DNA from 2 places in the Pseudazoarcus sp. NS36 genome. Region 1 is predicted to be linked to the other one. Evidence: riboswitches for the same ligand, from Rfam matches in the RefSeq annotation. Region 1 holds a riboswitch; the other holds the start of a gene.

Region 1 (14,244 bases):
GCGGCATCATCGCGCCGCTACCGCTGTATCGGCGTGGTGCGGATTCGTTGGCCGCACTGCGCCTGACCCAACGACTGTTTCCGTATCGCAGCCTGTACCAGCAGCGTGCACGGCCCAGCCTGTTGGTGTCGCCGCGCGAGATTGCCTGGTCGCGTTTTTCGAAGCGGCATGCGCGCGGGGCACGCATCGTCGGCTACGGACGCGGGCTGGACGGGTTGGTGGAGGCGGTGGCGAAGGGCGCCGGCGAGATGCGGCAGGCGGGCGGCGGCTACATCCACGCCTATTACCCGCTGTTCGACACGCTCAGCCACGAGTTCGGCGCGACCTCGCCGCAGGCGGTGGAGGAGTTCCGGCGCGTGGATGCGGCCTTTGCCACGTTGCTCGAACGCCTGAAAGGTCTCGACTGCGAGGTGGTGGTGACGGCCGACCATGGCTTCACCGACGCTTCGGACGAGCGCACCGTGGACATGGACGATCACCCCAAACTCATGGCCATGCTCGAATGCCCGCTGTGGGGCGAGCGCCGCGCGGCCTTCTGCGCCGTGAAGAAGGGGCACGAGGCGGAATTCGAGGCGGCTGCGGCCGAGGTGTTTGCCGGCAATGCGGTGGTGGCGCGATCAAGCGATCTGGTCGCCGCCGGGCTGTTCGGGCCGGGGCCGCTGAATGCGCGTCTGGCCGAACGCACCGGCACGCACACCTTGCTGATGGAGCCCGGCTGGACGGTGGTGGACAGCGTGCCGGGCGAACACCGGCACAGCATGATCGGCGTGCACGGCGGGCTGTCGCCAGATGAAATGTGGATTCCGTTGATCCGGGCGCAGTGCTGACTGGGCCTAGTCTCGTAGGGCGCAATAACCGAAGGGCATTGCGCCGTATGGGCCACACATCCGGCGGATTACGCTGCGCTAATCCGCCCTACGACGCAGCGCCGAGCACGATGCCCTGCGCCTGCAGATCGGCCAGCAGACCGGTGGCGAAGCCGCAAAGGGCTTGCGGATCAGGGTGCTGCAGTTCGGCGGCGAGTTGTTCGACCGCCGCACGGCCGGTGGCGGATTCGGCGAGCAGGTCGAGCAGGCGCGAAGTCACCGCATTCACTTCGGTAAAGCGCACGTCGCCGGCCTCGTTGCGATGCGCGACGATGAAGGTCGGCTGCGGTCTGCGCGGCCGGAAGTCCGGGCCGATGCGGTGCACCGGCCATGCATACGCCAGATTCATCATCGCCGGGTTGAGCACAACGCGGCTTCCCAGCAGGTCGCCGACCGGGTCGTGCGGCGGCAGCGGCGCTTCCATCACATCCACCGCCAACTCAGCCCATTCGTGGCGCGCCAGATCGGCCAGCCAGCGCGGGCGCGGCATGGCGATGTCGGCCTCATCCAGATAACGCACGAACTCGCGCGGAATCTCGCGGAACCACGGGGTGGCGAGTGGCCAGTCGCGGTAGAAGCAGCGGATCAGTCGCGTCCAGCGCGTTTCACCGAGCAGGCGGCGACACACCGGGAAACAGCGGTCGACGAAGCCGCGCACGTTGTTGAACAGCAGGCGCTCGTACACGCGACTGCGGCGCGCCGGCAGCCCGGCCGGGCGGGCCACGTGATGCGGGTCGCGCAGGTGGCGCGCGAAATCGCGCTGGAAATCGCGGAACGAAGCCGGCGCGTTCATGGCGCCACGCTCTGCAGGGCGGGCGCGTGCTGCGCCTGGATGGCGACGATGCGCTCGACCTCGGCGGCCAGTTCGGCCAGCGGCGGGAAGTCGAAGTCGCGTTCCAGACAGGTGGGCACCGTGCGCCCCAGCCGCGCGCAGGCGGCATCGAGCAGCGCCCACACCGGGTCGATCACGTCGGTGCCGTGCGTGTCGATGAGCAGGCCGTCGTCTTCCGCGTGGTGGCCGGCGACGTGCATGTAGGCCACGCGCTCCAGTGGCAGGGTGTCGAGGTAGGCGACGGGGTCGAAGCCGAAATTGCGGCTGTTCACGAAGACGTTGTTCACGTCCAGATGCAGCAGGCAGTCGGCCTCGCGCGCGACGGCGGCGACGAATTCCGGCTCGCTCATCTCGGCGCCCGGCGGGGCGAGGTAGGCCGAGGTGTTCTCGATGCCGATGCGCATGCCGAGGATGTCCTGCGCGCGGCGGATGCGTTCGGCCACCCAGCGCACGGCTTCCTCCGTGAACGGGATCGGCAGCAGGTCATACAGGTGATGCGCGTCGGCGCACCACGACAGATGTTCGGTGTACAGCGTGATGCCGTGCTCGCGCATGAAGGCGCGCACGCGGCGCAGCAGGGCTTCGTCGAGCGGGCCGGGGCCGCCGAGCGACAGCGACAGGCCGTGACAGACAAAGGGAAAACGTTCGGTGAATTCGCGCAGCTCAAGTGCGCTGCGGCCGCCGACACCGGCCCAGTTCTCTGGCGCGATCTCGAAGAAGCCGACGGCGGACGGCACGCCCTGTTCGCGCAGCGGGGCGATCAACTCGCGGCGAAAGCCGAGGCCGGCGCCGGATGGAGTGCGTTCGACAGGCATCGCGAATCTCCGTCAAACGGCGACGAGGCCGCAGCCCCGTCGCCGGTACTCAGACAGCGGGCGGAATTACTTCTTGCCGCCGCAGGAGGCTTCGCCTTTCTTGTCATCCTTGGCGCCGCACTTGGCTTCTTCCTTCTTGTCGTCCTTGGCACCGCACTTGGCTTCTTCTTTCTTGTCGCCCTTGGCGCCGCACTTGGCCTCTTCGCCTTTCGCGTGGTTGGCCGCAACCTGATAGCCGGACGACAGCGAGGAAGCCGAGAACGGGTTCTCGGCTGTCGCGGCCACCGCGCCCATCGAGGCGAGGGCGAAAGTGGAGCCGAGGGCGAGCGAGACGAGTTTCTGTTTGCTGGACATGCTGATCTCCTTCTGTGGGTTGGATGAACATCGGCAACGATGCCTTCGCGGAGGAGGAGCGAGGGCTACGTTTGCGTGACGTCCGTGGCTTCGTCGGGCGGCTGCGCGATTCCTTACAGCGGTTCGCGATTTTTTCTGCGAGGCCGCATGCCGCGAAACCAGTGGTGAGAGACGCGCAATGCGGAACGGTTCCGCCCGGCTGCCCGCAGCGCTGAAGATTATGTCGCTGTGAGCAGCCGCTGAACCTACTGCTGAGGGTCGGTTACAAACCCGAGCTTCTGCATGCCGGCGCGCTGAGCTGCGGCCATGACCTTGATGACGCGCTCGTATTCCACGCTGCGGTCGCCGCGCACGTGGATCTCGGGTTGAGGATCCTCCAGCGCGACCTGGGTCAGACGCGCCTCGAGCATGTCCTGGTCGATCAGGTCCTCGTTCCAGTGCAGTCCGCCGTCGGCCGTGATGGCGATGGTGACTGTGCGTGGCTCGACCACGTTGGGCTCGTTGGCCGCGCGCGGCAGGTCAAGCTTCACCGAGTGCGTCATCACCGGCACGGTGATGATGAAGATGATGAGCAGCACCAGCATGATGTCGACCAGCGGGATCATGTTGATCTCGCTCATCTCGGTCTCGCCGGTGTCCTCCAGTCCGCTGCCGAAAGCCATCAGGAAGCCTCCCGCTTGGCATGCGCCACGCGCAGCTTGTTGGCGCGTACCGGGGCGCCGGTGACCATCAGCGCATGCAGGTGGTGGGCGAAACGGTTGAGCTGGCCCATCACGCCCTTGTTGGTGCGCACCAGCGCGTTGTAGCCGATCACCGCCGGGATCGCCACGGCCAGGCCGAAGGCGGTCATGATCAGCGCCTCACCGACCGGGCCGGCCACCTTGTCGATGCCGGCATTGCCCGACACACCGATGCCGACCAGCGCGTGATAGATGCCCCATACAGTGCCGAACAGGCCCACGAACGGCGCGACCGAGCCGACCGAGGCCAGCACCGACAGACCGCTGTGCATGCGCTCTGCGCTCTCATCGATGGTGGTGCGCAGGCAGGCCGTGAGCCACTCGGCGAGGCTCAGCTGGCCGTGCAGTTCTTCGCGGCGTGCGGCGTGGTGATCGCAGGCGTGGCCACCCTCTTCGACCAGACGGCGGAAAGGGTTGGTGCTGGCGTCGCCGCCCATCAGGTTGAGGCCTTCTTCTACGCTCTGCGCGTGCCAGAACGTCTGCGCGCGTTGGGCGGCGCGCTTGAGGCGCATGGCGCGCAGCGTGCGCGTGATGATCACGTACCACGACGCGATGGACATCACGAACAGCATGATGGCCACGGCCTTGATGACCAGATCGCCCTGCGCCCACAGCGCTTCGATGCCGTAGGGGTTGGCCATCAGCGTGTCGGCCGCGTCGGGGCCGGGCACCGGCAGCGTGGTGCTTGTCTCGGGAATGCCCGCCTTGGCCGCGGCGCCATCGGGTGGCATCGTGCCGGGGGCGGAGGATGCGGTTTCTTCGTTCATGGTGGTTTTCCTTGTTTGCTTGGGGCCCCTGCGAGCGCCCCGTGTGAATCGGTAATCAGTTGGTCAGCGAGAAAACGATCGGCTGCACATACCAGAAGGCAATCGGCTTGCCGCCACGCGTGGCCGGCACGTAGCGCCAGCGCTCCACGGCGTTCATCGCCGCGTCATCGAGGCGGCGGTGGCCGCTCGACTCGCGCAGCTTCACCTCGCTTACCGAGCCGTCCGGCTGGATATGCACGTCGAGCAGCACGCGACCTTCCTCACGCATGCGGCGCGACAGCGACGGATACGGCGGCGCCGGGTTGTTGAGGTGTGAGGCCTCGATGCGCGGTGGCGTGAACGGCGTCTCCGAAGGCGGCCCCGCAGGCCCCGGCGGGGGCGGCCGATGAGGCTTGGCCGGCGGCGCCTCCTTCTGCGGTGGTGTTTCCGGTGCCGGAGGCGGTGGCGGCGGTGGCGGCTCGACTTCCTCTACCGGAATCTCGATGGCCTTCTCCGACGGCGGCAAAGGCGGCGGCGGGGGCAGCGGTTTCGGCTTCGGCTTGGGTACCGGCTTGGGCTCGGGAGGCTTGGGCTTCGGCGGTTCCGGTTTCGGCTCGGGCTTGGGCGGCGGAGGTGGCGGCGGGGGAGGCTTGGGCACCGGCGGCACGACGGCCTCCGATGGCACCAGCACGCCCTGCATCGTCGGCTGTACGACTTCCGACGGACTCTGCTGGAGCGTGTACGTAGCCCACACCACGACGCCGATGTGCAGTGCCGTCACCGCGACCAGCGTTGAGCCGCGTTCGAAGCTGCTCATCGCAGCGCTCCGGGCTTGTACAGGGCGGGTGGGCGCGGAAGGCGCTGAAAGAAAGAACGGCTGTGTTGCATGGGTGATTCGGGATTCCTGTCGAAAATCATGGCGCCCGAGGGCGCCACGGAACAGCGGGCCGGCGGGTGTCGCAACAAGGCGAAGGCCCGCATCGAACCAGAGAAGAGAATGATTTGCAACTGCATTTGCGTTTGGGGCGGAGGTGCCCGGCCCTCACATCACGCTTTCATGCGGCGTTTCCGGTGGCTGAAGCTGGCGTCACGCCATTGATACCGGCGGGATACGCATTGCAATTGAGTGCTCTCATCAGACATGTCGTATGAGCGGCCCGAAAAGCGCGTCCGGATACAAATTGTTTCATGTCGTACCGGGCCTCCGATGCAGCGAAGCCCGTCGTCAGCCTGACCGGGCCGACGACGGGCTTCACCTGTTGTCTGACACAGCGCAGGCTTACCAGCGATAGCTCAGGGTGCCGCTGATCTTGCGGCCTTCGCCCCAGTAGCAGCTGGTGGTCGTCGACAGGCAGGTGCTGACGTAGCGCTTGTCGAAGAGGTTGTTGATGTTCAGCGCGAATTCCAGCCCATCCAGATCGGCGTTCTGCTGACCGAAGTCGTAGCGCAGCGCGAGGTCGGTGAGCGTGTAGTCGGGGACGTCGGTGGTGTTGGCGTTGTTGCCCCAGGTCTGCCCCATGTAGCGCACGCCGCCGCCGACGCTGACGCCGGTCAGCTGCCCTCCGAAGCGGTAATTGGCCCACAGCGAAGCCTGATGCCGCGGCACGAAGGACAGGCGGTTGCCCTGGTTGCTGGTGCCGCTGCCGGTCGGATTGTCCTTGGTGATCTCGCTGTCGGTGTGGGCGTAGGAGGCGATCAGCGTGAGCTGTTCGGAGAGTTCGAACTTGCCCTCGACCTCGAAGCCGCGCATGCGCACTTCACCGGACTGCACGCGGAAGCTGGTGTTCACCGGGTCGGGCGTGAGCACGTTCTGCTGCGTGAGCTGGTACACCGACAGCGTCAGCAGCGAGCGCGAATCCGCGGGCTGGTACTTCACGCCGGCCTCGATCTGCTGGCCGGTGGTGGGGTCGAAGGCGTTGCCGTCGCGGTCGGTGCCGCCGGCCGGCTGGAACGAGGTCGAGTAGCTCACATACGGATTGACGCCGTTCTCGAAGGCATAGGCGGCGCCCAGCCGGCCGGTGAACTCGCGGTCCTTCTGCTTGACGCGGGTGGTGGTGCCCGGCGTCACCATGTGCGTCACGGTGTCCGTGTTGGCGCGGTCGTAGCGGCCGCTGGCGGTGATCGTGAGCTTGTCGATCTCGATCTGGTCCTGCGCGTACAGACCGACCTGCGAGAGCTTCTGGTCGATCAGCATGCCGGGGCCGGGGCGGCTGACCGGCGTGCCGTAGACCGGGTCGTAGGCGTTGAAGGGCGTGCCGAGGATGCTCAGCTGCGATTCCTCGAAGGCACTCTTTTCACGCGAGTAGTCCACCCCCAGCAGCAGCGTGTGCTTTGCGCGGCCGGTGTCGAAGCGGGCGATGGCCTGGTTGTCGATGGTGAACAGCTTCGAGGTTTCCGGGAACGCCCACGCGTAGCGCAGCAGCGCCGACGGGTCGCAACTGGCGGCGCTGGGGCAGTAGGCCTGCACGCGCTGGGTGTCGGTATCGACTTCCATGTAGCGCATGTTCTGGCGCAGGGTCCAGCGTTCGGACAGCGCATGTTCCAGCTCGTAGCCGACCGACCATTGCTCGTTCTTGAAGTGGTCGTAGCCCGGTTCGCCGACGAAGGTGTCGCGCGGCAGACGCGGATAGGTGTCGGTGTCGAGCGTGCCGTTGAGCGGCAGGGCCGGCGCGCCGCCGCCTCCCGGCGAGTCGATCTTCTGGTACTCGGCCAGCAGGGTCAGCGTGGTGTCGTCGGTCGGGCGCAGGCTCAGCGACGGGGCGAAATAGCGTTTGCGTTCTTCCACGTGGTCGAACGAGGTCTTGCCGTCGCGCACCACGCCCACCAGGCGGTAGCTCACGTCGTCGCTGTCGCCCACCGGGCCGCCGAGGTCGAGCCCGATCTGCTTGCGGTCGTGGCTGCCGAGCTGGAGCTGGATCTCGCGGACGGGCTCGTCGGTGGGGCGCTTGCGCACCATGTTCACCAGCCCGCCCGGTGCCGCCTGGCCGTACAGCACCGAGGCCGGGCCCTTGAGCACTTCGACGCGTTCCAGTCCGAAGGTCTCGACGCGTGGCTGCGCATAGCCGCGCGCGCCGAAGGGCAGGCGCAGGCCGTCGAGGTAGCGCGCCGGGGTGAAGCCGCGCACCGTCAGCCAGTCGTGGCGCACATCGTTGTCACCGTATTGGCCGACCACGCCGGGGGTATAGCCCAGCGCCGAGGTGATCGACTGCACGCCCTGGTCGGCCATCTGCTCGGCAGAAATTACGGAAATGCTCTGCGGGATCTTGGTCAGCGCCGCATCGGTCTTGCTGCCGGTGGCACTGCGCAGCGCCACATAACCAGGCACCGGGCCACGTGCCGTCTCGCGCTCCACGGTGTCGGTGACCGTGACCGGCGCGAGCTGCACATCGCCACCGGTCTTGCGCAGCAGATAGCCGTTGCCGCGCGCCACCGCCTCCAGGCCGGTGCCTGCCAGCAGCGTCTGCAGGGCGGCGTGCGTGGTGTAGCGGCCCTGCAGGCCAGGGCTTTGCAGGCCGGCCGTCAGTTCGCTGGAAAACGACAGCAGCAGGCCGCTCTCGGCGCCGAAGCGGTTCAGCGTGTCGGTCAGGCTGCCGGCCGGAATGGCGTATTCGCGGCTTGCCGTTTGCTGCGCGTGCACGGCGGAGACTGGCAATACGCCGGCCGTGACGGTCAGGCTGAGCAGCGCGCCGCGCAGCGCGCGGGTCAGCACGCGCTGGCGCAGGCCGGCGCGGATCGGGTGACGGGATGCGCGTGCCGCGCGCATGGCGTGCTTCATGGGGTTCCCCTTTCGTGAGATGGCTGGAAAACGATGCTTTCCTTATCCATGCCCCGCGAAAACGGAATCGGGATCATTCGCTACGCAAAAAATGCAGGTCGTCGCAAAGGCAGCAGCTCAGGCGGGGGAGAGTCGCGTTTCCGTGCCGCCCCACCAGCGACGGCGGCGCTCCAGCCTGAGCTGCAGGGCGGCGGCCAACAGATCGAGCACCGCGTCCGGGTCGGCCAGCGGATAGGTGCCGCTGACTTTCAGCTTGGCGAGTGAGACATCGCAGCGCACCGCCTGGCCGGTGAGGCGCGACAGTTCGGCCGCGAACGTGGCCAGCGGCATGTCTTCGGCGACGAGGATGCCGCGCGTCCACGCCGTGTCGGCCTCGCGGGCCGCAACGGGCGTCTCGGCGGCGAACTCGCTGAAGCGGGTCTGCTGGCCGGCTTGCAGCGTCAGCCCCGCGGCCGTGCCGCTGCGCGGTTCGATCATTACCGCGCCTTCGTACACCGCGACGTGGGTGTGCGTGCCTTCTGCGCGCACCGAATAGCGCGTGCCGAGTGCACGGGCGCGGCCCTGCGGCGCGTCTACAAAGAACGGCCGGCCGGCAGCGTCCGCCGCAGTGGTGATCAGGATTTCGCCTCGATGCAGCACCAGCCGGCGTGCGCCCGCCTCGAAGTGCACGTCGAGCGCGGTCTCGGCGTTGAGCTCGATACGGCTGCCGTCGGCCAGCGTGAGCTCACGCCGCTCGCCGGGGCCGGTGCGCAGGTCGGCGACCAGCAGCGGCAACTGCCCCGACTCGCGCGCGAGCCAGACACTGCCACCCGCAGCAATCAGCACCGCCAGCGCCTTGAGCGCACGCCGCCGCGACTTGCCCGGCGCCAGCGCGGCGCGGCTCAGTGCAGGCGGGACCTGACGCATGCGAGCGCCAAAGGCCTCCATCGCCATCCACGCCTGCCGGTGCTCGGGCGAGGCGTCGAGCCAGCGCTGCCAGCGAGCGCGCAGTTCGGGGTTGTCGCCATCGGCCTGCAGGTCGAGCAGCCACATGGCAGCCTGATGGCGGACCTCGCTCGGCTTGGTGGACGGATCAGGCGGCATCGTCGAAACAGCAGGCGACCAGCGCCCTGGCCACGTAGCGTTTGATGGTGGGCACAGACACCCCGAGCTGCGCCGCGATTTCGGCCTGCGGCAGGCCGTCGAGCTGTGATAGCAGAAAGGCGCGCCGGATCAGCGGTCCCAGCGCGTCCAGACGGCGGTCGATCTCGACCAGGGTTTCAATCAGTTCGGCCCGCATTTCGGGCGATGGCGCCGCGGCCTCGGGCAGGCGCGCCAGCGTATCGAGCCAGGCCTGTTCGATTTTCAGCCGCCGGAAATGATTGGCCACCAGCCCTTTGGCGATCGTGGTCAGAAACGCGCGCGGCTCGCGCAGCGTGACCGGTTCGTCGCGGTCGAGCAGGCGCAGAAAGGTGTCATGTGCAAGGTCGGCGGCCCGGTGCGAGCAGCCAAGCTTCTTGCGCAGCCAGCCCTGCAGCCAACCGTGATGCTCGGTGTAGAGGGTGACAACGGGATCGGTGGGGCGGGCAGCGGTGCTCACGAGTTTCTCCGGGAGGCGGGAGCGCTGGCTGGCCCGAGTCGGGTTGGCTGGCTATTTCGGATTGAGAATTGTTCTCATGTTAGCGCAGTCATGCGGAGGCTTGAAGAGGTGTGGACAAAAAGGAACGGCACCGCGAGGGTGCCGTTCGATTGCCGGAGGTCTGTGGCTCGGCGCTCAGGCGCGCGGTGGCCGGGGTAGGCCGAAGTGGCCGCGCAAGGTGGTGTGCTCGTAGTCCTTGCGGAACAGGCCGCGCTTTTGCAGCACCGGGATGACGTGGTCGACAAAGTCTTCCACGCTGCCGGGCTCGGCCGGGGGCATCAGGTTGAAGCCGTCGGCGCCGCCGTTGCGGTACCAGTGCTCCATCTTGTCGGCGATCTGCTCGGGCGTGCCGACCATGGTGCAGTGGCCGCCACCGGCCGCGAGCCGGCCGAGCAGCTGGCGCACGGTGGGTTGCTCGGTTTCGATGATGCGCAGCACCGTGGCGTAACGCCCCTTCGGGCCCTTGAAGGCTTCGAGCGGCGGCAGCGGCGGTACGGGGGCATCGAGCTCCCAGCTCATGCAGTCCTGGTCGATGAAGGTCTGTAACTGCCGCAGCGAGCTTTCGGTCGGCAGCAGTTCGTCGAGTTCGCGCTGCTTGGCCTTGGCCTCGGCTTCGGTGGAGCCGACGTAGGTGACCAGCCCGGGCAGGATCGGCACCGGCGCATCGCGCCCGGCCGCCTTCACGCTTTCACGAATCGAGTTGTAGTAGGCCTGCGCCGAGGGCAGGTCGTAGGCCACGGCGTAGATGGCCTCGGCGTACTTGCCGGCCAGCGCGCGGCCTTCGTCCGATGCGCCGGCCTGGATCAGCACCGGGTTGCCCTGCGGCGGGCGCGGCACGGTCAGCGGGCCGTCGACCAGGAAGTGCTGGCCGTGGTGATTGATATTGCGCACGCGCTCGGGGTCGGCATACAGGCCGTGGCGGTCGTTGAGCACGGCGCCGTCGTCCCAACTGTCCCACAGCGCCAGCACGGCCTCGATGAATTCGTCGGCGCGGGCATAGCGCTCGGCGTGGCCGGGCATGGATTCGTAGCCATGGTTGCGCGCCTCGGCGTCGAACATCGAGGTGACCACGTTCCAGCCCACTCGCCCGCCCGAGATGTGATCGAGCGAGCCGATCAGGCGTGCGGCGTGAAACGGCGTGTAGAAGGTGCTCGAAACCGTGCAGATCAGGCCGACGCGGCTGGTGGCGCGGGCCATGGCGGTGAGCATGGTGACCGGTTCGAGGAACCAGCGCGGGCCGTCAGTGAGATTGACGGCGGCGTGGCCGTCGGCCAGGAACACGGCGTCGAGCTTGCCGCGTTCGGCCAGTTGCGCCATTTCCTCGTAGAAGCGGATATCACCGAGGCGCTCGACCGGCGATGCCGGGTGGCGCCAGGCCGCGTTGTGGTGGCCGCAGCCGAACAGGAAGAGGTTGATGTGCATCATGGTCGTGGCCTCAGTTCTTCACCAGCCCGCCGTCGACCACCAGGTTCTGCCCGGTGATGGCGCGCGACCACGGCGACGCGAAGAACAGCACGGCGTCGGCGAATTCCTCGGGCGTGGTGACGCGGCGCAGCGGCGTGCTCGCGGCGATCAGGTCGAACACGGCTTCGGGCGTGGCGGCGGACGCGTCGGTCGTGCGCAGCAGGCCGCCCGAAACCATGTTCACGGTGATGCCGTCCGGCCCCAGATCCTGCGACAGCGTGCGCGTGAGCGACAGCAGTGCGGCCTTGGCGGCGGTGTAGTCGTGATAGGGCACGACCGGGTTCTGGAACAGGTTGGTGCCGATGTTGATGATGTGGCCAAAGCCGGCCTGTTTCATGCCCGGCAGCGCAGCCTGCGTGGTGTTCAGCGCGCCACGCACGACGCCTTCCAACTGCTGCGCGATGCTCTCCCAGCGCAGCACGTCGGCGTGCTCACGGGCGTCGCCGTTGAAGCTGAAGGCGGGCAGGGCGTTGTTCACCACAGTGGTCACCGGCTGGCCGAAATGCGTCTGGGCGCGCTCGAACATGGCCTGCACCGCCGCGGCATCGCTCACGTCGGCCTGGATGGCGAGTGCCTGACCCGGTGCGGCGGTGCTGACCAGATCGTTGGCCGCGCTGGCGCTGTTCAGGTAGTTCACGATGACTTTCGCGCCGTGCGCGAGGAAGGCACGCGCGATATGCGCGCCGAGGCCGCGACCGGCGCCGGTGACGAGAACGAGTTGTTGCGCGAGGGGCGCAGAATGGCTGGACATGCTTTTCCCTTGTGATGAAGCTGGCAAGGGGGATGCACGAGCGGTGCGTGAGGACATCCCTTCGCCAGTACAAGCTGGATCAGGTTCGACGGGTGTGATCTCAGTCCGCAGATGCAGGACACCCCGTGTCGGGCGCAAACCTTATCACGGAAGAGCACTTCGGCGGCCTGCGCGGATGTCTTGCACCCGCTCGCAGGCGTATAATCCGCCGCTTGATCCTGGGGGAGCCGCATGCGGCTGAGAGATGGCGCCAGCCATGACCCCGATACTTGATCCGGGTAATACCGGCGTAAGGAAGGATGCACCGCCCTCACCGAGCGCGGGCTCCGTCCTTAGCCGTTTCAGGAGTCCCGCAGCATGCTCAGCGCACCGGCCGCCATCACGTGGCTCACCTTCTTCGCCGCCGCCTTTGCCATTGCCGGCATGGCCTACGCCCGCCGCTACCGCGGCAACCTTGAGGAATACATCGTCGCCCGCAACAGTCAGGGGTCGGTCGCGACCATCATGACCTTGCTGGCTTCGTCGCTCGGTGCGTGGATTCTGTTCTCGCCGGCGCAGGCGGCCACCTGGGGCGGTCTGGCCGCGGTGATCGGTTATGCGCTGGGCTCGATGTCGCCGCGCATCGCGATGATTCCGCTGGGCAAGCGCATGCGCGAGCTGATGCCCAACGGCCATTCGCTCACCGAATTCCTGATCGCGCGCTACGGCCGGCCGATGTACTGGCTGACGCTGCTGATCATGATTTTCTACATGTTCATCGCGCTCACCGCCGAGCTGACCGCCATCGGCAAGCTGGTGCAGTTGCTGGCGCCGGTGCCGCTGTGGGTGAGTGCGGCCATCGTGATGGTGGCGACGCTGATCTACACCACCTACGGCGGGCTGCGCGCGTCGATCTTCACCGACAAGATGCAGGTCATCATCATCATTCCGCTGGTCGCCGCGCTGATCGGGCTCGGCTGGCAGGTCACCGGCGGCATCGGCCCGGTGACCGAGCGCCTGCAGGAAACCGCGCCGCGCCTGCTCGACCTGGGTGACATGGCCGGCATCAAGGCCGGCCTGACCTTCTTCTTCGCCATCCTGCTCACCGGCATCTTCCACCAGGGCAACTGGCAGCGCATCTACTCGGCCAAGGACATCCCCTCGATGCGTCGCGGCTTCCTGCTGGGCGGCGTGCTGGTGGTGCCGTTCATCTTCATCATGGGGCTGTTCGGCCTGGCCTTCGTGGCGCTCACGCCGGGCGGGGATGACTCCGTTGCGCTGTTCACGGTGATCCTGTCGGAAATGCCGATGTGGCTCGCGATTGCGCTGATTCCGCTGGGCATCGCACTGGTCATGTCGAGCGTGGATACCGGTATCAGCGCCATCTCCAGCATCGTCGCGGTGGATGTGGGTCGAGCGATGCCCGCGGCCAGCCCGGCCAGCCTGCTGCGTCTGGCGCGCTGGCTGGTGGTGGTCATGGCGATTCCTGCGCTGATTGTGGCGGCACAGGGTTTCAGCGTGCTGTATCTCTTCCTGCTGGCCGACCTGCTGTGCGCGGCTGCAGCCTTCCCGGTGTTCTTCGGTCTGTTCAGCCGCGCTCACGACGGCTTCTCGGCCATGGTGGGCACGCTCGCCGGTCTGGTGGCCGGTCTGGTGATGTTCCCGCTGCCAGGTCAGCCGATGACGCACCTGCTGGAGTCCTTCCTGCTGGCGGCCGTGGTGCCGGTGGTGGTGATCTATGCGCTGCGCGTCGTGCGCCGTGGCAAGGCGCCGTTCGAGCTGGAATCGCTGTCGCTGTCTACGCGCAAGCTCAGCGAGGAACACATCTGATCTGCAGGCGGGGCAGGGCGCCGTAATACCGTCTGCTCCCTGACGTGACAAAAAAACGGGCCCCGGCATGCGCCGGGGCCCGTTCTTCATGGCGGAGCGGGATCAGAACTCGAAATGTGCGCTCAGGCGCATGGTGCGCGGCGCGCCCGGAATCAGGTAGCCGCCCAGCGTGTTCGAGGTGTCACCCCAGTAGAACTTGTCGAACAGGTTGTTGATGCCGAAGCGGAAGGTGGTGGGCGTGCCGCCGACTTCCGTGAGGTAGCTCGCGCCGATGTTGACCACGTGATAGCCGCTGACTTTGGTCAGGATGGTGCCGGCGGGGGCGAACAGCTTGCTGCTGGCGTACTGCCAGCTGCCGTTCAGGCGCAGGGCCGGCATGGACGGCACGGTGTATTCGCCATACACGATGCTCTTGTAGCGCGACACGTTGCCCACGCGTCGGCTCGATTCGGTGGCGTCGCCCTGCACGTCGGC
Region 2 (14,244 bases), on a different contig from region 1:
TTGGCCACCGCCAGCGTGTCGCCGAGCGCCAGCAACTGGTGCGGGTCGTGCCCGCCGCTGGGGAATTCGCCGACGCGTTGATACGCGCGCGCCGGGTCGTACACACCGATCAGGCCGTTGCCGATTTCCGGCGGCTCGTCCGCAACCAGGGTTTCGGTGGCGAACAACAGCCCGCGCGCGAACACCGCGTGGCCGTTGAAATAGCGCTGCGGCGCGGCGGGCACCTGGTGGCGCAGCGTGCCGCTGGCCGCATCGAGTACCAGCAGGTAGTCGCCGGGCCGGCGTGAGACCACGATGATCTCGCCCCGCGCGGCGGAGAACGCCGCGCCATGGGCACGCGCCGGCAGCGCCCGCTCGAAACGCAGGCTGCCGTCCGCGTCGAAACGCACGGCGTGCGCCTGCCCGGCGGCATCCACATGCGCGCCGAGCCAGCCGTGTGAGGCCTGCCTTGCGAAGCCTGGCAACGCGACCCCGGCCGCCAGCGCTGCGAGCGAGGCCGACAGGAAGTCGCGTCGGCGCATCAGTCGCCGTCCAGCGAATTGAAGCCCAGCGCGATGCCCAGCGCCGGCGCCAGCCGCTGCGCGAACAGCGCCTTGAGCGCGCCCGCTTCACGCGCGAGCTTCTGTACCTTGGCGCGCTCGGCGGGATCAAGCACGGCCTGTGCGAGCGGCAGCGTGATGGACTCAGCCGTGCCACGCGTCTGACGGAAGGCGCGGCGCAGCAGCTTGTCGAGCGCCGCATCACCGGCCACATCACGCACGATGCGCGAGAAACCGCCGGTGTCAGCGCCCCCCAGATACAGGGCCTCGGCGGCAGCCAGATTGGCGCGGATGTTGGCCACGGAGCGGCCACTGCGCGCGGACTCGACGAGTTGCGGCTTGGCCGTGTCGACCGAGCTGCCCAGCGCGCGGGCCAGCTTGTGATCCGCAATCAGTTCGAGCGCTGCGTGCGCGGCCTTGAAGAAGTCCTGCGTGACTTCCTGATCACTCTGGTAATGCGAGGTGCCGGCCGCGGCCTGGGCGACCACTTCACGATATGGCCGCTCGCCGCCGCGCCAGCCCTGCAGCGTGTCAGCAGCCATGCTCGCCACACCGCCGGAGATGGTCGTCAGCAGTGCGCAGGCCGGCGTACCGGGCGCGGGCGGCTCGCCGTACAGCAGCGCTTCGATGGCCGGAAAACCTTGCGCCGGCACGGTGAGTTCGTCAAAGGCCGGCGTCGGTGCGCCCTTCGCCAACAGCCCTTCGATCTCGCGTCCGACGTTGTTGCGCGGGTCTGGCCAGAACTGCATGCGCATGCCACGCATGAACAGCTCGACCGGACCGAAGCGCAGGTGCTGCACGCCCTGCCAGGCGTCGAAAGCCTCGCCCCAGGCGGCGCGCGCCTCGGCCAGCGTGCCTTCGCCAGCGCACAGGCGGTCCACCTGAGCATCCAACAGGGCGGTGCGGTCGGCCAGCCGCGTGTAAGCCGGCAGCACCACGGTGTCGACCAGCTCGAGATTGAGCCGACGGTACTCCGCGGGTTCGGGCGTGGCGGCTACAGCGCTCAGCGGCAGCAATGCAGCCAGCGCCATCACGACAGTGCGCATCATCGGAACAGTCCTCATCACAGTGAATTCAGGAAGGCCAGCAGCGCCTCGCGCTGTTCGCGCTGCAGCGCAACGACGCGGTCGCGCGATGCCTGCGCCTCGCCGCCGTGCCACAGGATGGCTTCGAGCAGGTTGCGCGCGCGCCCGTCATGCAGGAAGAAGGTGTGGCCGCTGACCGCCTCGGTCAGGCCGATGCCCCACAGCGGCGCGGTGCGCCATTCGCGGCCGTCGGCGTCGCCTTCGGGGCGGTGGTCGGCCAGCCCCTCACCCATGTCGTGCAGCAACAGGTCGGAATACGGCCAGATCAGCTGGAAGGACTGCTCGGGCTCGGCCGAATCACGCCGCGTGACGAACTTGGGCACATGGCAGCTCGCGCAGCCGGACTCGTAGAACACCTGTTTGCCGGCCAGCACCTGCGGCGCATCCACGTCGCGCCGCGCCGGCACGGCGAGGTTGCGCGAGTAGAACACCACGAGGTCGAGCATCTGGCGTGTGGCCTCGACGCCTTCCTCGGCATGGCGGCCATGCGGCGCCTCGCGGCACGCGGCCTGCGCCGGCGTGCAGTCGCCCCACGGCGCATTCACCAGATGCGAAGAGATGCCGATGTCGCCGGCAAAGGCATGCGCGCTCTGGTCAGCCACGCCGGGCTTGCCGGCCTTCCAGCCGAAGCGGCCGAGTTCCACACGTTGAGTCTCGTCGCTCCAGACGCGGTTGGGGCGGCCCGAAATACCGTCGCCGTCCGCGTCCTCGGGGTCGGCGTGGGCCAGGATGGCGGCCTCGGGAATGGCTTCGAGCAGGCCCATGCCGAGCATGGTCGGCGCCACCCGCGGCGACAGCATGGCCTGCGGATGCAGCGGGCCGTAGTTGAGGTCTTCCACGCGGTAGCTCGGCCGGCGCAGCTGCACCACCTCGCCATCCGCCAGCGTGACGGCCTCTTCCGTGTACTCGATCTTCATGCGGCCTTCAGCCGCCACGCCCTGCACCGAGAAGTTCTGCAGCTGCGTACCGTAGGTCGGCTCGGCGATGACGCTCTTGATGCGCGCCGCCAGCGCCGCGCGATCCGCATCGGTCTGCGGCGGGATGGACAGGCGCAGGAACATCGACACCGCTTCCTCGTTCCCCACCGGCGGCGCACCACGGCCGTCCTTGAGATGACAGGACTGACAGGAACGGGCGTTGAACAGCGGGCCGAGGCCATTGGACGACTCGGTGGAGCTGGGTGCCGACACCCACAGCTTGCGAAAGATGCCGTCGCCCACGCGGAAGTCGAGCTGACGCTCGAAGCTCATGTTGGCCGAGGGGTGCGAGAAGCTGCTGCTGTTGACGAACTTGGTGACGGTGCCGGCGCCCGCGGGGTTGGACTCGAAGGGCTCGGCGCGTTCGAACTGCGTGGCCGGCGCGGTGACGCGCGCAATGCGCGCCGCCTCGTCGGCGGGCACGCCGGCCGGGGCGGCGGTCAGCGTACAGGCCGCGGCAATGGTGGCCGCGGCGACAAGACTGCGTTTCATGGGACTCCTGCCACTGCGGGGCCGCGCAGGCCCCGCAAGAGAATTACTGGAACACCGCTTCAGGGTTGTCGAGGCTGTCGGAACCTTCAATCTCGATCGGCTGCAGCGCCAGCGCGGTGACCACGCGTTCGATGCTGCGCGTCTGCACCGTCAGCGCATCGATGGCGGCCTGGATCAGCGCGTTGCCCGCCGTGTTGCCGGCAGCGATGAGCTGGTCGTAGGCCTCGCCAGTCTGTGCACGCGCGCGGATCGCGTCGAGCGCGGCCAGGCTGGCGTCGAGCCGGCTGCGCATTTCGGCGTCCAGCGCGGCATCGGCCGCCGCGGTCAGTGCAGACAGGCTCGGCCCCTGCAGGCGCGTGCCGTCGCGGCGCTGGTACTCGCCCAGATACACCGCGCGCATGCCGACCACGTCGTAGTAGTGCGAGTTGTGGGTGTTGTCGGAGAAGCAGTCGTGCTCCTCTTCTGGATCGCCGAGGATCAGGCCGAGCTTCATGCGCTCGCCAGCCAGTTCGCCATAGGACAGGCTGCCCAGCCCGGTCAGCGCCATCGACAGACCACGCGCCGGATCGGCCGTGACCGCCTGACGGGCTTCGCCGTCCGCCGCCCATTGGGCGACGATCCACTCCAGATCGTCAATCAGCAGTTCGGTCGCCACTTCCAGATAGCGTGCACGACGCTCGCAGTTGCCGCCGGTGCACTGCGCACCCTGCGCGTAGTCGGTCCACGGGCGCTGACCGGCGCCCGGGCCATTGCCGTTGAGGTCCTGGCCCCACAGCAGGAATTCGATGGCGTGGTAGCCGGTGGCGACATTGGCCTCGACCCCGCCGATCTCGTGCAGGCGCTCGGTGAGCAGTTCCTTGGTGATCTCGCTCGTATCGACCACGTCGGCGCCGAAGCGGATCTCGGTGTTGCCGATGATGTTGGCGACGTACAGCGGGTTCTCGTCCGAAGCCGTGCCATAGGACGCATCCACGTAGTCGATCAGCCCCTCGTCGAGCGGCCAGGCGTTGACCTTGCCCTCCCAGTCATCGACCACCGGGTTGCCGAAGCGATAGACCTCGGTCTGCTGATACGGCACGCGGGCCGCCAGCCAGGCGCTGCGCGCGGCCCGCAAGCTATCCGGCGACGGCGTTTCGACCAGCGCCCGCACAGCCCCCTGCAAGTCACGCGCGGCGGTGAGCGAATCGGCGTACATGGCTTGGGCAAGATCGGCGTAATGCGTGACGACGGCGTCACGCTCGGCCGCCAGCACCGGGGCGGCGACGGAAAACACAACGGCGGCCAGCAGGCCTTTTGCGGAACGGACGAACATGGTCTGGAACTCTCCTAGACGGCGACGCAACGCTGCGTCGACAGGAACGGCAGGAGGTCGCGAGCGTATCACAGTATTGCGACTCATTCTTATTTGAGTTACGCATTGGAGTGCGTCGCACACAGTCCGGCGCGCTAAGATGCGGCACACCCGAGGACCGCCGCATGACCGCCTCCCTCCCATCCCCAGCCGCGCCACCGCTGTGGCGACACGTCGTGATGCTCGGCATCACGCAGGTCATCGCCTGGGGCACCCTCACCTACGGCATTGCCGTGCTGGCCCCGGCCATCTCGGCCGAACTGGGCATGAGCACCAGCATGGTGTTTGGCGCCTTCTCTCTCGGATTGGGCTTCTCGGGGCTGGCCGCGCCGGCAGTCGGCCGCGCCATCGACCGCGTCGGTGGCGGCAAGGTGATGGCCGGTGGCTCGCTGCTGGCGGCGCTCTCCATGGCCATGGTCGCGCTGTCGGACGGGCCGGTGCTGTTCTTCCTCGGCTGGATCATTGCCGGACTGGCGATGGCGGCCAATCTGTACGACGCCGCCTTTGCCACCCTGAGCCAGTTCGCCGGCACTCGCTACCGCCAGGCGCTGACCGTGCTGACGCTGATGGGCGGGCTGGCCAGCACCGTGTTCTGGCCTCTGGCCTGGTGGATCGACGAGTCCGCCGGCTGGCGAGCCGCCTTCTGGGTGTTTGCCGTCTTGCATCTGCTGCCATGCCTGCCGCTGCATCTGTTGCTGCCCAGGCCCCACCGCGAGGAGAAGGCCACCGTCGCGCTTCAGGTCTCGCCCGAAGCCGGCGCCGCTCAGCGCAAGCAACTGCTGTGGCTGGCCAGCGCCTTCACGCTGGCGGCCTTTGTGGTGTCCGGCATGGCCGCACATGTGGTCGGTGCGCTGCGTGCCAGCGGGCTGGAAGCGGCCACGGCCATCGCCGCGGCCTCGCTGATCGGCCCCATGCAGGTGGTCGGACGGATTCTGGAATTCACCTTTGCGCGCAATCTGCCGGCCGTGCGCGTGGGACTGGCCTCACTGCTGACGATGGGGCTCGCCATGCTGCTGCTGACCCTGGCTGGCGCGGCGCCGCTGCTGGCCTTTGCCTGTGCGTGCATCTACGGGCTGGCCAACGGCGTGCTGAGCATCGTGCGCGGCACGGTGCCGGCCGAGCTGTTCGGGCGTGAGGCCTACGGGAGCCTGATGGGCAGACTGGCCCAGCCGGCCTTCTTCGCCAAAGCCGTCGCACCGCTGGCGGTGGCCCTGCTGATCGGCGCCAATGAAGCCTACGGCCGAATGGCGGTGCTGTTCGTGGTGCTGATGGTTGGGGCGGTTGTGGCTTACCTCGTCGCGACGCGGCGCACGCAAGCAGGTACGCGCCTCTAGCGTGACTCCAGCACCCGGCGGTCGAAGCCATCCTGCAGCGGCCGCGCACTCGGCGGATGCAACCGGGCAATGATGCCGAGCTGCTCCCAGGAGACGTCCATGGGCTGCTTCATGACTACGCGCAGCACACCCTCAGTGCACGGCGGCGAAGTCAGCGAACCCACGTACAGGAAGTGCGCCGGATCGGCCGGCAGCAAGGGGCGCAGATCGACGCCGAATTCCGGCGCGTACTGCCCGCCGCGCTCCAGCGGCAGACTGGACAGCCAGGTATTGAGTACCGGATTGGGTGTGGTGCCGACACGGAACTGCACCGACACCACCGCCAGACGACCATCCGCGGCGCGATGGTGCAGATCGACCGACAGGTCGTGAATGACGCCATCCACCCGCGCTTCGCCGGGGCGATGCAGCTCGATGTAGATGAGCTCGAAACGTTCGCCGCGAATGCGCGCACTCAGGCCCTCGCCGGTCTGGATGCGCAACAAGCGGCCGGTGTCGACAACGCGGAAGAAGGTCGGCCGATAGTCGAACTCCACCGGCTCCAGATCCACCACCAGCCCTGACTGCAGATCAATCGGCGACTGGCGTCGACCGTTCGCGCAGGCCGACCAGTCGGGCAGCAGCTTGCCCCACATCGGCGGACCATTGGTTTCGTCGTAGCTCCAGTCGGGCAATGGATGTCTGGAGGCCGGCGCCGGCTTGACGGGTGGCGCCGGCGGGCGCGCAGGCGCTTGTTCCGTGCGCGGCAGAGTGGCCGGATCTGTCGCCCCGGAGGGCGTCGAGGTCTGTGACGGACGCGCCGGCTGCGCGGGAGAAGCGGCAACCGTCGTGGCCGGCAAACTCTCCAGCGCTGCCGCCAGACGCTCGGCCTCGTCGGCCAGCGAAGTCAGATCGCCGGTGCTCGGCGGCCGGCAGATCTCGCGCCACAACCGGTCGTCGACCCCACCGCGGGTGACCGTGCGCATGGCCTGGTCACGCACCTCGTCTTCCCGCACCACCACGCTGCGATCGTCCACATAGCGACGGCGGATGGTGACGAAGCCGCGATTGAGGCAGTCGTAGCGGTTGAGCGCCATCACCGCGGTGTAGCCCGCGCGCTCAGCCTCATCAGGCCCAAGCAACAGGCGGGCCCAGGCGACCTTGGTGCCGGCATCCGACAGGATGACGCTGTCCCGATCAATCTGGATCTCGCGACTGCCGTCACGCGACACGGTCACCCAGCCGTCAACGGCAAACACCGTAAGCGGCAGGGCAAGCGCGAACGCCGCGAGCGTGTGGCCAAGGCAGGGATGCATGTCGATCCGTCGTGAAGGGGTGGCGGGCTTCCACTAGCTACAACGGCGCGCAAGGCAGTTTTCTTTAGCCTCAACAACGAATCGGTTAGAATCCGCCGCGTCATCGGGGAGTAGCCGCTTCCGCTCCGGCGGAAGGAACGCGTCAACATGCTTGTCCATCGGACATGGCGCGTTCAGCCCGAGGCGTCGCACGCGCACGTTCCCACCGTGCCCCGACCCTCCAGCCTGGCAAGACCGCTGGCCGCACGCACTCCGCTGTTCGGGCCGGGAGCGCGTCGGTCATCGGTTCATCCACGGCCCGGAGGACCTCATGAATTTCACCACTTTCTCCCTCGACGCCTTTCTGGTGTCCACCGGTATCGTTGCCCTCGCCGAGATCGGCGACAAGACGCAATTGCTGGCCTTCATGCTGGCCGCCCGTTACCGCCGCGCTTGGCCCATCGTGCTGGGCATCTTCGTCGCGACCGTTGCCAACCATGCGTTCGCGGGTGCCGTCGGCGCCTGGCTCACGCAATTGCTGGGACCCGACGTGCTGCGCTGGGTGCTGGGCGTGGGCTTTCTTGCCATGGCGGTGTGGACGCTGATCCCGGACAAACTCGACGCCGACGAGGTCCAGCTGAAAAGCGGCATGGGGGTGTTCGCGACCACGACCATCGCCTTCTTCCTCGCCGAAATGGGGGACAAGACGCAGGTCGCCACGGTGGCGCTGGCCGCGCAATACGACGCCCTGGTGGCCGTGGTGCTTGGCACCACTCTGGGCATGATGATCGCCAACGTGCCGGCCGTGCTGATCGGCGACCGGCTGGCGCACCGCATGCCGGTGCGGCTGGTGCATGGCGTCGCAGCGGTGATCTTTGCGGTACTCGGCATCGTCGCGCTGAGCGGCGCGTGGCAGGGCTGACGCCTCTTCCGGGGCATGGCGTTTTGTTTTACAGGATCTTGAGTTGAGTGCTTGTCCGCAGCAGGGTGCTGCGCTAGGATTCGCACCTTCGTTGGGGGTGCCCGCAATCGCTTGAGCGGGCTGAGAAAATACCCTTGGAACCTGATCCGGTTAGCACCGGCGTAGGAAAACGCGCAATGAACGCCTGCTCTACTCCGCTCCGCGGCACGCCCGCCCCGCCCCCTCGTTCCACAGGGGGCCTGCAATGACCCACAGCATCCCGAACGTAGTCAGCATCGCTGGCGTGGACCCGTCCGGCGGCGCCGGCGTCCTGGCCGACCTCAAGGCCTTCTCGGCGCTAGGCGCCTACGGCTGCGGCGTGATTGCGGCACTGACCGCGCAGAACACGCGGGCCGTCACCGGCGTACATACGCCGCCCGTCGACTTCCTCAAGCTGCAGATCGACACCCTGTTTGCCGACGTGGACATCCACGCGGTCAAGCTCGGCATGCTCGGCACCGCCGACATCGTGCGCACCGTGGCCGACCGGCTGGCGCATTTCAAGCCGCGATTCGTGGTGTGTGACCCGGTGATGGTGGCCAAGAGCGGAGACCATCTGCTGGCCCGCGAGGCGGTGGCCATGCTGCGCGAAGCGCTGCTGCCGCAGAGCTTCATGATCACCCCCAACCTGCCCGAAGCCGGCGTGCTGCTCGAATGCAGCGAGCCGGATTCGGTCAAGGCCATGTATCGCGCAGCCGAACGCCTGCGCGAGATGCTGCCCACCTCCAGCGAGCGCTGGGTGCTGCTCAAGGGCGGCCACCTTCCGGGCGGCGAGTTGATGGACCTGCTGTTCGACGGCGACCGCATGATCGAACTGCCGGCCCAGCGCATCGAAACCAAGAACACCCACGGCACGGGTTGCACCCTGTCGTCCGCGATTGCGGCCCTGCTGCCTCAATCCGCCAACACCATCGCCCCCGTCGAAACCGCGGTACGCGGCGCACGCGACTACCTGCTGCGGGCCATTGCCGCATCCGGTCAGCTCGCGGTCGGCAGCGGCCACGGCCCGGTACACCACTTCCACGCACTGTGGCGCTGACGCGCCGCTGATTGCTGGTTGGCGGCCACCCCCGGCCGCCCCGTCCGGGTGTACTGGTGCACAAGCACGTGCGCACGCACGCATTCCGCCCGGCTCCTCGTCGCCACTCACATGGCATACAACCCTGCAGGAGACGTTCATGAACGCCAATGAGAAATTCATTGCGGCCAAGGCCCACGTGGATGAAGCCGCCATTGCCCCGCTGCCGAATTCGCACAAGATCTACGTCGAGGGCTCGCGCCCGGACATCCGCGTGCCGATGCGCGAGATCACGCAGAGCGACACCTCGGAATCCATGGGTTTCGAGCGCAATCCGCCGGTCTTCGTGTATGACTGTTCGGGGCCCTATACCGACCCCGCTGCCCGGATCGACGTCCGGACCGGCCTGCCGGCGCTGCGTCAGGCCTGGATCGACGAGCGCGGCGACACCGAGCAGCTGTCCGATCTGTCGTCCGAGTTCGGCCGCATGCGTGCCGCCGACAAGTCGCTCGACGAGCTGCGCTTCCCCGGCCTGCACCGCCAGCCACGTCGCGCCAAGACCGGCAAGAACCTCAGTGGCAACGTTACGCAGATGCACTACGCCCGCAAGGGCATCATCACGCCGGAGATGGAGTTCATCGCCATCCGCGAGAACCTCAACCGCGAGAAATACATCGAGTCGCTGCGCGAGTCCGGCCCCAAGGGCGAGAAGATGGCCGCCATGATGCTGCGCCAGCACCCGGGCCAGAGCTACGGCGCCAGCCTGCCGCAGACCATCACGCCTGAATTCGTGCGTGACGAGGTCGCACGCGGCCGCGCCATCATCCCGGCCAACATCAACCACCCCGAGTCCGAACCGATGATCATCGGCCGCAACTTCCTCGTGAAGATCAACGGCAACATCGGCAACTCGGCCGTGAGCTCGTCGATCTCCGAAGAGGTCGACAAGATGACCTGGGGCATCCGCTGGGGCTCGGACACCATCATGGATCTGTCCACCGGCAAGAACATCCACGAGACGCGTGAATGGATCATCCGCAACAGCCCGGTGCCGATCGGCACGGTGCCGATCTATCAGGCGCTGGAAAAGGTGGATGGCAAGGCCGAGGAGCTGACCTGGGAAATCTTCAAGGACACGCTGATCGAGCAGGCCGAGCAGGGCGTGGACTACTTCACCATCCACGCCGGCGTGCTGCTGCGCTACGTGCCGATGACCGCCAACCGCATGACCGGCATCGTCTCACGCGGCGGCTCGATCATGGCCAAGTGGTGCCTCGCCCACCACAAGGAAAACTTCCTCTACACGCACTTCGAGGAAATCTGCGAAATCATGAAGGCCTACGACGTGAGCTTCTCGCTCGGCGACGGCCTGCGCCCCGGCTCCATCTACGACGCCAATGACGAAGCGCAACTGGGCGAACTGAAAACGCTGGGCGAACTGACCCAGGTGGCGTGGAAGCACGACTGCCAGGTGATGATCGAAGGCCCGGGCCACGTGCCGATGCAGCTCATCAAGGAGAACATGGACCTGCAGCTCGACTGGTGCAAGGAAGCGCCGTTCTACACGCTCGGCCCGCTGACCACCGACATCGCGCCGGGCTACGACCACATCACCTCGGGCATCGGCGCCGCGCAGATCGGCTGGTACGGCACGGCCATGCTTTGTTATGTGACGCCCAAGGAGCACCTCGGCCTGCCCAACAAGGACGACGTCAAGGAAGGCATCATCACCTACAAGCTCGCCGCCCACGCTGCCGACCTCGCCAAGGGCCACCCGGGCGCGCAGATCCGCGACAACGCGTTGTCCAAGGCGCGCTTCGAATTCCGCTGGGAAGACCAGTTCAACCTCGGCCTCGACCCGGACCGCGCACGCAGCTTCCACGACGAGACCCTGCCCAAGGACTCGGCCAAGGTCGCGCACTTCTGCTCCATGTGCGGCCCGCACTTCTGCTCCATGAAGATCACCCAGGACGTGCGCGAATACGCCGCCCAACAGGGTGTGGACGAACAGGCTGCACTGAACAAAGGCATGGAAGAGAAGTCCATCGAATTCGTGAAGACCGGCGCCAAGGTCTATCACAACATCTGATGCGGCTTTTCCGCTGAACTGCACGGGCCGCCATGCGCGGCCCGTTTTCATTGGAGGACACCCCGTGAGTGCCCCGCTGAACCAGAAAACCTGCACCCCCTGCCAGGGCGGCATCCCACCGCTCGGGCCCACACGTGCAAAGGAACTGCTCGCCGAAACCCCCGGCTGGAGCCTGCTCGACGAAGCCCGCCGGCTGGAAAAGCGCTACACCTTCAGCAATTTCCGCGAAGCGCTGGACTTCGTTGTGCGTCTTGGCGAACTCTCGGAGGAGCAGGGTCACCACCCCGACATTTCCTTCGGTTGGGGCTGGGCGACGGTGTCGTGGCAGACCAAGAAGATCAAGGGCTTGCACGAGAACGATTTCATCATGGCGGCGCGCACGGAGCCGCTGGCGACAGGCCGTTCTTAGCCAGGATCACCTATAAACCACACCCGAACGCAGACAACGCAATCCGTACTTGTCCCTACTACGGATTCCGATAGACTCGGATGCCGCCCTGCCGGAACTTCTTCGATGCACACACAGCAACACGTTGCGACTGCCCCGCCCCGGACGGCCTGATCCATGTGGCCCACGGTGCTCGCCGCGCTGCTCTACAACGCCGCCCTGTTGCTGGCGATGGTGCTCGTGTTCGAGCTGGCCACCGGCCGCTTCCGGCTCGACCGCAGCCGCAGCACGCAACTGCTGATCGGCGGGGTGCTGGGGCTGATCGCCATCAGCGTGATGAAGGCACCCTTCGTGCTGACCGAAGGCGTGGTGTTCGACACCCGAACCGTCATTTTCGGCATGTCGGGCTTGTTCTTCGGCGCCGTACCGACGGCCGTGGCCGCACTCATTGCCGGCGCCTACCGTTACAGCCTGGGGGGCGGCGGCGCGATCACCGGCGTACTCACCATTCTGGCTGCCTCGCTCATCGGGGTACTTTGGCGCGCGCGCATGCGCAGCTCGCTGGAGGACATCCGCGGGCGTGAGTTGTATGCGCTGGGCATCGTCGTGCATGCCGCAATGGTCGCGCTGATGATGACGCTGCCGGGCGGCGCGGGCCCCGCGGTGATCGCCGCCATCGGCCTACCTGTGATGATCGTGCCCCCGGTGGCCACCGCCGCGCTGGGCATGCTGCTGGCCAACCGCCTGCGCCGCGACCGCAGTGAACACGAGCTGGAGAAAAGCGAGGCGCTGTATCGCTCGCTGGTCGACAGCCTGCCGCAGAATATCTTCCGCTACGACCTCGAAGGCCGCATCACCTTTGCCAACAAGGTTTTTCAGGAGACGCTTGGCAAGAGCGAAGAGGAGCTCATCGGCATGAGCGCCTACGCCCTCGCTCCGCCGGAGCTGGCCCAGCACTACCGCTCGATTGATGCCGAGGTGATCAGTTCCGGCGAATCGGTTTCGCTCACCGCCACCCACAAGTCAGAGCGCACCGGTGAAATCGTGCACGTGGAGATCGTCAAGGCGCCGATTCGCGGCACCGACGGTTCCATCGAAGGCCTTCAGTGCGCCGTGGTGGACGTAACCGACCGCAAGCAGACCGAAGAGCGCATCCACCGCCTGGCCTATTACGACACGCTCACCGGCCTGCCCAACCGCAGCCTGCTGATGGACCGGCTGACGCAGGGGCTCACCGCCCATCGGCGCAGCGACCACATCGAAGCCTTGATGCTGCTCAACATCAACCGTTTCAAGGTCATCAACGACGCGCGTGGCTACCGTATCGGCGACGCCTTGCTGTCGGCCTTCAGCAAGCGCCTGGAAGGTCTGCTGCGCACCGGCGACACGCTTGCCCGCATGACTGGCGACGAGTTCGCCATCCTGCTGCCCGACACTTCGGGCCATCCTGACCGTGCCAGCCGCCGCGCCCTGGTTGTGGCCGAAAAGATTCACTCCGCGCTACGCGAAGCACTGACCATCGATGGCGAGGCGTTCGCGCTCACGGTGAGCATCGGCATCACGCTGTTCCCGGAGAGCAGCCCCGACGAATCACCCGAAACCATCCTGCGCCGCGCGGACACTGCACTGCACCGGGCCAAGGCTGCGGGAGCGGAGCAGACCGCCTTCTTCGACATCGTCATGGGAGAGTCGGCGGCGCAGAGTTTCCGCGTCGAGCGCGATCTGCGCCAGGCCCTGACTGACGGCCAGTTGCGGCTTTTCCTGCAATCCCAGGTCCACGCCGAACGTGGCGTGGTCGGTGCCGAAGTACTGGTGCGCTGGCAACACCCGCAGCGCGGCCTGCTCAGCCCGGCCGAGTTCATCCCGATGGCCGAAGAGTCCGGCCTGATCGTGCCGCTGGGCGCCTGGGTGATGACCGAAGCCTGTTCTCTGATGGCGCTCGAAGCGCGCGCCGGACGCACGCTGCGGCTATCGGTCAACGTCAGTCCGCGTCACTTCCGCCAGCGCGACTTCGTGGTGTGGCTCAAGGCGGTGCTCAACGACACCGGCGCCGACCCGCGGCATCTGACGCTGGAAATCACCGAAGGGCTGTTCATCCACAACATCACCGAAATTGCCGAGCGCATGAACGAGCTGGCCGCCATCGGCATGCGCTTCTCGATCGACGATTTCGGTACCGGCTATTCGTCGCTGTCCTACCTCAAGCGCCTGCCCATCCACGAACTGAAGATCGACCAGAGCTTCATCCAGGACGCCCCGCAAGATCCCAACGATGCGGCGCTGGTTGAAACCATCCTGTCGGTGGCCGGCCACCTTCAGCTCGACGTGGTGGCCGAAGGCATCGAGACGCGCGAGCAGGCGGACTTTCTCGCCAGCCGCGCGACCATCGTCCATCAGGGTTTCTATTACGGCCGCCCGACCGCCGCCCGCACATGGCTGGACGAGCGCCCGGGCAGTTGATCAGACGGGCACCAGCGGCCAGAAGAACGGGATCATCAGGCTTGCCAGCACCCACACGATGAGGTTCATCGGCACGCCCAGCCGCGCGAAATCGGCAAAGCGGTAATTGCCGGCGTTGTACACCAGGGTGTTGGTCTGATAGCCGATGGGCGTGGCAAAGCTCGCGCTGGCAGCGAACATGACGCCGACCACGAAGGGCCGCGGATCCACCCCCAACTGTTGCGCCACGCCGATCACCACGGGCGTGAACAGCACCGCCACCGCATTGTTGCTGAC

What was found. Region 1 has a riboswitch for thiamine pyrophosphate ahead of AC6H0R_RS03395 (sodium:solute symporter family transporter). Riboswitches for the same ligand answer to the same signal wherever they lie in the genome.
Positions count from the first base shown of each region.
Region 2: linked by a shared signal. The riboswitch ahead of thiD (bifunctional hydroxymethylpyrimidine kinase/phosphomethylpyrimidine kinase) and the one ahead of AC6H0R_RS03395 (sodium:solute symporter family transporter) in region 1 are both predicted to bind thiamine pyrophosphate.

Region 1 covers NZ_BAAKJA010000002.1:70,025-84,268, reverse strand. The annotation lists gene AC6H0R_RS03455 (alkaline phosphatase family protein) at 1-827, shown strand, start outside; gene AC6H0R_RS03450 (HvfC family RiPP maturation protein) at 916-1,659, opposite strand; gene AC6H0R_RS03445 (HvfB family MNIO-type RiPP peptide maturase) at 1,656-2,513, opposite strand; gene AC6H0R_RS03440 (hypothetical protein) at 2,580-2,867, opposite strand; gene AC6H0R_RS03435 (ExbD/TolR family protein) at 3,113-3,529, opposite strand; gene AC6H0R_RS03430 (MotA/TolQ/ExbB proton channel family protein) at 3,529-4,374, opposite strand; gene AC6H0R_RS03425 (energy transducer TonB) at 4,430-5,170, opposite strand; gene AC6H0R_RS03420 (TonB-dependent siderophore receptor) at 5,633-8,128, opposite strand; gene AC6H0R_RS03415 (FecR domain-containing protein) at 8,246-9,211, opposite strand; gene AC6H0R_RS03410 (sigma-70 family RNA polymerase sigma factor) at 9,201-9,707, opposite strand; gene AC6H0R_RS03405 (LLM class flavin-dependent oxidoreductase) at 9,882-11,171, opposite strand; gene AC6H0R_RS03400 (3-oxoacyl-ACP reductase) at 11,182-11,961, opposite strand; TPP riboswitch at 12,001-12,097, opposite strand; TPP riboswitch at 12,172-12,274, shown strand; gene AC6H0R_RS03395 (sodium:solute symporter family transporter) at 12,319-13,770, shown strand; gene AC6H0R_RS03390 (TonB-dependent siderophore receptor) at 13,873-14,244, opposite strand, start outside.
Region 2 covers NZ_BAAKJA010000007.1:114,685-128,928, forward strand. The annotation lists gene AC6H0R_RS12410 (DUF1513 domain-containing protein) at 1-521, opposite strand, end outside; gene AC6H0R_RS12415 (imelysin family protein) at 521-1,588, opposite strand; gene AC6H0R_RS12420 (di-heme oxidoreductase family protein) at 1,603-3,093, opposite strand; gene AC6H0R_RS12425 (imelysin family protein) at 3,137-4,405, opposite strand; gene AC6H0R_RS12430 (MFS transporter) at 4,570-5,778, shown strand; gene AC6H0R_RS12435 (carbonic anhydrase) at 5,775-7,073, opposite strand; yybP-ykoY riboswitch at 7,167-7,294, shown strand; gene AC6H0R_RS12440 (TMEM165/GDT1 family protein) at 7,384-7,974, shown strand; TPP riboswitch at 8,058-8,159, shown strand; gene thiD (bifunctional hydroxymethylpyrimidine kinase/phosphomethylpyrimidine kinase) at 8,219-9,052, shown strand; gene thiC (phosphomethylpyrimidine synthase ThiC) at 9,192-11,120, shown strand; gene AC6H0R_RS12455 (4a-hydroxytetrahydrobiopterin dehydratase) at 11,185-11,529, shown strand; gene AC6H0R_RS12460 (putative bifunctional diguanylate cyclase/phosphodiesterase) at 11,686-13,968, shown strand; gene AC6H0R_RS12465 (SLC13 family permease) at 13,969-14,244, opposite strand, start outside.